DNA from 3 places in the Amycolatopsis sp. NPDC051128 genome. Region 1 is predicted to be linked to each of the others. Evidence: riboswitches for the same ligand, from Rfam matches in the RefSeq annotation. Region 1 holds a riboswitch; each other region holds the start of a gene.
The links. A riboswitch is a leader RNA that binds a small molecule or an ion and turns the genes downstream of it on or off. The one in region 1 is predicted to bind S-adenosylmethionine.
Positions count from the first base shown of each region.

Region 2: another riboswitch for S-adenosylmethionine. It lies ahead of AB0M82_RS02485 (aminotransferase class V-fold PLP-dependent enzyme); the one in region 1 lies ahead of AB0M82_RS27185 (ATP-binding cassette domain-containing protein).
Region 3: another riboswitch for S-adenosylmethionine. It lies ahead of thrC (threonine synthase); the one in region 1 lies ahead of AB0M82_RS27185 (ATP-binding cassette domain-containing protein).

Region 1 covers NZ_JBFBBN010000030.1:130-2,386, reverse strand. The annotation lists gene rsmA (16S rRNA (adenine(1518)-N(6)/adenine(1519)-N(6))-dimethyltransferase RsmA) at 1-827, shown strand, start outside; SAM riboswitch class I at 962-1,052, shown strand; gene AB0M82_RS27185 (ATP-binding cassette domain-containing protein) at 1,264-2,257, shown strand, end outside.
Region 2 covers NZ_JBFBBN010000002.1:87,990-90,246, reverse strand. The annotation lists gene AB0M82_RS02490 (potassium/proton antiporter) at 1-952, shown strand, start outside; SAM riboswitch class IV at 1,153-1,267, shown strand; gene AB0M82_RS02485 (aminotransferase class V-fold PLP-dependent enzyme) at 1,306-2,257, shown strand, end outside.
Region 3 covers NZ_JBFBBN010000038.1:51,696-53,952, reverse strand. The annotation lists gene holA (DNA polymerase III subunit delta) at 1-859, opposite strand, end outside; SAM riboswitch class I at 1,006-1,139, shown strand; gene thrC (threonine synthase) at 1,152-2,257, shown strand, end outside.

The sequences.
Region 1 (2,257 bases):
TGGGACCTGCCGAAATCCGCGGGCTGGCGGCCGAGCTGGACGTGCGGCCGACCAAGAAGCTCGGACAGAACTTCGTGCACGATCCCAACACCGTCCGCCGGATCGTCGAGCTCGCCAGGGTCGGCCGGGACGACGTCGTCCTCGAGGTCGGGCCCGGGCTCGGGTCGCTGACGCTGGGGCTGCTCGCCACCGAGGCGCGCGTCGTGGCCGTCGAGATCGATCCGGTGCTCGCCGAACGGCTGCCGAAGACCGTCGACGAGCGGGGAGCCGAGGCGGCCGGACGGCTGACCGTCGTCGGGGCCGACGCACTGCGCATCACCGCGAAGGACCTGCCCGCCGAGCCGACCACCCTCGTCGCCAACCTGCCGTACAACGTCGCCGTGCCGGTGGTGCTGCACCTGCTGGCCGAGCTGCCGTCGTTGCGCCGCGGCCTCGTCATGGTCCAGACCGAGGTCGCCGATCGGATGGCCGCCGGGCCGGGCAGCCGGATCTACGGCGTGCCGAGCGTCAAGCTCGCCTGGTACGGCAGCGCGCGGAAGGTCGCCGCCGTGCCGCGCTCGGTGTTCTGGCCGGTGCCGAACGTCGATTCCGCGCTCGTCGCCTTCGAACGCGGCGACGTGCCGGCGTCCGAGGACCGGGAGCGGCTCTTCGGGCTGGTGGACGCCGCCTTCTCACAACGCAGGAAGACGCTCCGCGCCGCGCTCGCGGGCTGGGCCGGCTCGGCCGAGCGCGCCGGGGAGCTGCTCGCGGCCGCCGGGATCGACCCCAAAACCCGCGGCGAGCAGCTCGACGTGCACGCCTTCGCCCGGCTCGCCGCCGCGCGTTAGCCCCGCGGTATCTCCACAGTGGAGGCGGCGAAAATACCCCTCGTCGCGCTCGATCCCGCGATTCGGACACCGCCAGTCGTGTGATCTGGGCCGACAGGCTTGCTTTCGCTCCTCGGGATCGGTTTTACTCAGTACGTCCATCCCGAGCGACTGAGAGACCTGGCTCGCCGAAGTCGCAGCAACCACCCTCCACAGGGCAGGTGCTACCGCCAGGACCGATGGAGGCCGTGTTCGATGAAGAGGGTAGCTCGCCCCCTGCTGCTGACCAGGCGTCGCGTTGTCGACGAAGGCCGCCGCTCCGTGACCGCATGTCGACGCTCCCGTTGAGCTAGTCCGAGCCGTCCCACCCTTCTTCACGCACCGTCCATAGCGGACGGACATTCGCTTGCGGCCGGGCGCGCCCACGTGTGGCGTCGCCCTGTTTTCTGGAGCCTTCGTGATCACCGTCGAAAATCTGTCCAAGTCCTTTGCCCTCAACGGAAATCCGGTCGTCGCGCTGCACGACGTGAGCGTCGACGTCCAGGCCGGCTCGCTGTTCGGCGTGGTCGGCCCGGCCGGCTCCGGCAAGTCCGTCCTCGCCCGGTGCATCGCGCTGCAGGAGCGCCCCGACCGCGGCGTCGTCCGGCTCGACGGCCTCAACACCGGCACTCTCGACGGCCGCCGGCTCCGCGAAATCCGCCGTCAACTGGGTGTCGTTTCCACGAAGCCGGAGCTGATCGCCGAGCGCACCATCGCCGGCAACATCGCCTCCCCGCTCGAGCAGCTCGGCGTCGACGGCCCGCAGCGCCGCAGCCGGGTCGGCTCGCTGCTCGACCTCGTGGGCCTGACGCCGCGCGCCGCACAGCGTCCCGGCGAGCTCACCGCCGGTCAGCTCCGCCGCGTCGCGGTGGCGAAGGCGCTGGCCGCGGGCCCCGCGGTGCTGCTCGCCGACGACCCGACCGCCGGCGTCGACCCGGAGGAGGCCGGCGCGGTGCTGACCGTCCTCGACCGGGCACGCTCCGAGCTGGGTGTCACCGTCGTGCTCACGACGCCGGACGCGGGCGTGGTCCGCCGGGTCTGCGACGACGTCGCGGTGCTCGAAGACGGCACGGTCGTCGAGCGCGGCACGGTGCTCGACCTGATCTCGGACCCCAGCAGCCGCACCGCGCAGGCGCTGCTGCCGGCGATCGAGACCTCCCGCGCGCAGGCGGCGCGCTACGACCGCTCGGCCGACGTCGTGCTGGTCGGCTTCGCGTCGGTCGGCGCGCTGCTGCCCGAGGCCGCCGGCCGCTTCGACGTCGAGTTCGCCACCATCGGCGGCGGCCTGACCCGGATTGGCGACACCCCGGTCGGCCGGTTCCGCCTCGGCGTCCGCGGCGAGCGGGCCGACGCGGCGCTGGCGTGGGTCGCCGAGCGCGGCGGTCACGTCACGCACACCGCCCGCGGCCCGC
Region 2 (2,257 bases), on a different contig from region 1:
CTGGACCCTGCCGCTGCTGGTGGTCTACGAACTCGCGGCGGGCCTGGCGATCGGGCTCGCCTTCGGCTGGCTCGGCGGGATCGCGCTGCGCCGCGCCGCGCTGCCGGCGACCGGGCTCTACCCGCTCGCCACGGTCGCGGTGTGCGTCGTGGCCTACTCCTCCGGGCAGCTGCTGCACGCGTCCGGGCTGCTCGCGACCTACGTCGCCGCGCTGGTGCTCGGCAATTCGCGGCTGCCGCACCGCTCGGACACCCTGTCGTTCGCCGAAGGGCTGGGCTGGCTCGCGCAGATCGGGCTGTTCGTGCTGCTCGGGCTGTTCGCCTCGCCGGGCCGACTGCTCGACGCGGTGCTGCCGGGCCTGGTCGCCGCCGCGGTCGTGCTGCTGCTGGCCCGGCCGATCTCGGTGGTGCTGTCGCTGGCGCCCTTCCGGCTGCCGTGGCGGGAACAGGCGTTCCTGTCGTGGGCCGGGCTGCGCGGCGCGGTGCCGATCGTGCTCGCGATGATCCCGCTTTCGGAAGGGCTGCCTGGCGCGCAGCGGCTGGTCGACGCGGTGTTCGTGCTGGTCATCGTGCTGACGTTGCTGCAGGGCGCGACGCTGGGGCCGCTCGGGCGCCGGCTCGGGCTGGCCAAGAAGTCCGAGGCGCACGAGATCGAGGTCGACTCCGCGCCGCTGGACGAACTGGGCGCCGAGCTGCTGCAGGTCCGGATCCACCCCGGGTCGAAGCTGCACGGCGTGTACCTGTCCGAGCTGCGGCTGCCGGTCGGGGCGACGATCAGCCTGGTCGTGCGCGACGGCGCGGGCTTCACGCCGCAGAAGACCAGCCGGCTGCAGGAGCACGACCAGCTACTGGTCGTCACGACGAGCAGCGTCCGCGACGATGTCGAACGCCGGCTCCGCGCCGTCGACCGGGCCGGGCGGCTGGCCCGCTGGAAGGGCGAGTCCGGCCGTTAGCCCGTTCGTGGTCGTGGCCGGGCCGTGACCGATCGGACGACTCGCCCTCGGCCGCGTACCTGGATGGACGGCACGAACGTTCCCTGTCCGGTGCTTGAGCCGGGTATCGCGCCAAGCCGGAACCGTGCCGCCTGTGAGCGGCGTCTCAGAATGTGGGGCGGGTTTGCCGTCGGGCGGCTTCTCGGTTACCTTCTGTGCCAGGTCATGAGTGCCAGCGCGAAGCCCCGGCTTGCTGGCCGGCAACCCTCCTACCGCGGTGGGGTGCCCCGGGTGAAGACCGGGCCGGTCGCGCAGTGCGACAGGCAAGCGCGGGCCCCTCGCCGGGGGTCCCCCGGACTGCCGAGGAGGCATCGATGACTCTCGCCATCGACCGCACCAGCACCACGACCCCCGCCGGAACCGGCCGCGTCAATCGCGCTGAAGTCGTTGCCGCGCAAGGCATCCCAGCCGTGGCCGGCGCGTCGCTGCGTGTTCCGCTCGTCACCGGCGGGGACGTCGGCTACGCCAACCTCGACCACGCCGCGAGCGCGCCCTGTCTCGACGCCGTGCGGAGCGCCGTCGACGAGTTCCTGCCCTGGTACGCCAGCGTCCACCGCGGCGCCGGCTTCGCGTCGCAGGTCTCCACCCGGCTCTACGAGCGCACTCGCGACGTCCTGCGCGAGTTCGTCGACGCGCGCCGGACCGACACCGTCGTGTTCACCCGCAACACCACCGACTCCTTCAACCTGCTCGCCCGCAGCCTGCCGCGGCACACCACGGTGGTCGTGTTCGACACCGAGCACCACGCCGCGCTGCTGCCGTGGCAGGGCCCGAACGTCCGGCGGCTGCCGACCCCGCGCACCCGCCTCGCCGCGGTGTCCGCTGTGGACGAAGCACTCGCGGATTCCCCGCAGGGACCGCGTCTGGTCGTCGTCACCGGAGCGTCCAATGTGACCGGTGAGCTGCTTCCGGTGGCGGAGATCGCGGCGGTGGCCCGGAAGCACGGCGCCCGCGTCGCGCTCGACGGCGCCCAGCTCGCGCCGCACCGCCGGATCTCCTTGCGGGAGCTGGACGTCGACTACGTGGCGTTGTCCGGCCACAAGCTGTACGCGCCCTTCGGCGCGGGCGCGCTGATCGGCCGCGCCGACTGGCTGCGCGCCGCGCGGCCGTACCTCGCCGGCGGCGGCGCGACCAAGCTCGTCACCGAGGACGCGGTGGTGTGGAACACCGGGCCCGAGCGCCACGAAGCCGGCTCGCCCAACACAGTCGGCGTCTACGCGCTCGGTGTCGCCTGCGAAACGCTGAGCCGGAACTGGGACGCCGTCG
Region 3 (2,257 bases), on a different contig from region 1:
GGCCGTCGGGGTTCCACCCCCGGGACTGGCCCTGCGCCTTGCGGATCTTCCACGGTGGCATGCCCAGCTCGCCGGCCAGCTGGTTAGGGTTGCCCCGGCCCGCGCCGGAGACCCGCGCGATCGTGCGGACCGCGTCGGCCAGCGCGTCCGCGACCAGGACGTGCGGGACGCCGAGCTGCATCGCCCAGCGCAGCGACTCCAGCGCCGCCGCGCGGTCCCCGCTGACCGCCTTCTCCGCCACCGCGAACCCGGTCACGTCGGCGCGGCCGCGGTGGTAACGCCGGACCGCCTCGGCGTCGACAGTGCCGCCCGTGTCCGCGACCAGCTGCGTCGCCGCCGACGAGAGTTCCCGCAGGTCGGAGCCCACGGCGTCGATCAGCGCTGCCACCCCGGCCGGGTCGATCTTGCCCTTCACCCGGCGCACCTCGTGCCGCACGAACTGCTCGCGCTCGGCCGGCTTGGTCAGCTTCGGGCACTCCGTGATCTCGGCCCCGGCCTTCTTCAGCACGGCGGGGAGCGTCTTGCCCGCCTTGCTGCGGCCGCCGCCGGTGTGCACGACGACGAGCACGATCCCGTCCGCCGGGTCCTTGAGGTAGGCCGCTACGGCGTCGGCCAGCTCCTGCGAGATGTCCTGAGCCGACTCGAGGACGATCACGCGGCCTTCGCTGAACAGCGACGGGCTGACGAGTTCCGCCAGCTCGGGCGCTGTGAGATCGGACACCCGGGCCCGGGTCAGCTCGGCCGTCGCGTCCCTCGCGCGGGCGGCGGCCAGCGTCTCCCGGACGGCCCGCTCGATCAGCAGTTCTTCCTCGCCCAGCACCAGCTGCAGCGGGGCCGGGGCGGTGGCTTGCGCGGTCACCGGTGAATCCTCTCACTTGCTCCGTCGTGCCTCCGCTCCGGTGATGTCGAGAGGGCACCGTGGCACGGCTCGAGCGCGATGTCGTACGGTGTAGCCGAGGTAGCCAGCCCGGGGTTGATCCGGCGTGCGCACCGACAACTGAATACCGCTCATCCAGAGGGGCAGAGGGAACGGCCCGACGAAGCCCCGGCAACCGGCGTACAGCCCGTCATCCCGCGATCGCGGGGTAGCTGACGACCACGGTGCCAATTCCGGCCCGCTTCGGCGGGGCAGATGAGGAAGGAACCTCGCGATGACCGCAACCCTCGGCACGACCTCCACCACGAAGACCCCGGATCTCGGTCCCGCCGTCGAACTGGTGTCGAAGGAAGAGGGCCACCGGCAGCCGCTCGCCCCCGAATTCGTCTCCGCCGAGGACTTCTCGCCGCTCGAGGTCGCCTACGACTTCGGCCGCGTCCGCCGCGAAGACATCGAGGCCGGCCCCAAGAACATCTGGCGCTACAAGAAGCTCCTCCCGGTCCCGTCCAACGTCGAAGAGATCCCGAACACCGAGCCCGGCGCGACCCGGCTGATCCGGGCCGACCGGCTCGCCAAGGAACTCGGCCTCAAGCGCGTCTGGGTCAAGGACGACACCGGCAACCCGACGCACTCCTTCAAGGACCGCGTCGTCGCCGTCGCGCTGGCCGCGGCCCGCGAGTTCGGGTTCGAGGTGCTCGCCTGTCCGTCGACCGGCAACCTGGCCAACGCGACGGCCGCCGCGGCCGCCCGCGCCGGCTGGCGGTCGGTCGTGCTGATCCCGAAGACCCTCGAGCGCGCCAAGATCCTGACCACCGCGGTGTACGACGGCGACCTCATCGCCATCGACGGCAACTACGACGACGTCAACCGCCTCGCCACCGAACTGGCCGGCGAGAACCCGAAGTGGGCGTTCGTGAACGTGAACGTCCGGCCGTACTACTCGGAAGGCTCGAAGACACTGGCCTTCGAGGTCGCCGAGCAGCTCGGCTGGCGCATCCCGCCGCAGATCGTCGTGCCGATCGCCTCCGGTTCGCAGCTGACCAAGGTGGACAAGGGTTTCCGCGAGCTGGGCCAGCTCGGCCTCGTGGACGCCAGCCCGTACAAGGTGTTCGGCGCGCAGGCCACCGGCTGCTCGCCGGTGTCGACCGCGTTCCGCGCCGGCCACGACGTGGTCCAGCCGGTGAAGCCGGACACGATCGCCCGCTCGCTGGCGATCGGCAACCCGGCCGACGGCCCGTACGTGCTCGACATCGTCAACCGCACCGGCGGCGCGATCGAGGACGTCACCGACGAAGAGGTCGTCGAGGGCATCCGGCTGCTGGCCCGCACCGAAGGCATCTTCACCGAGACGGCGGGCGGGGTCACCGTCGCCACGGCGAA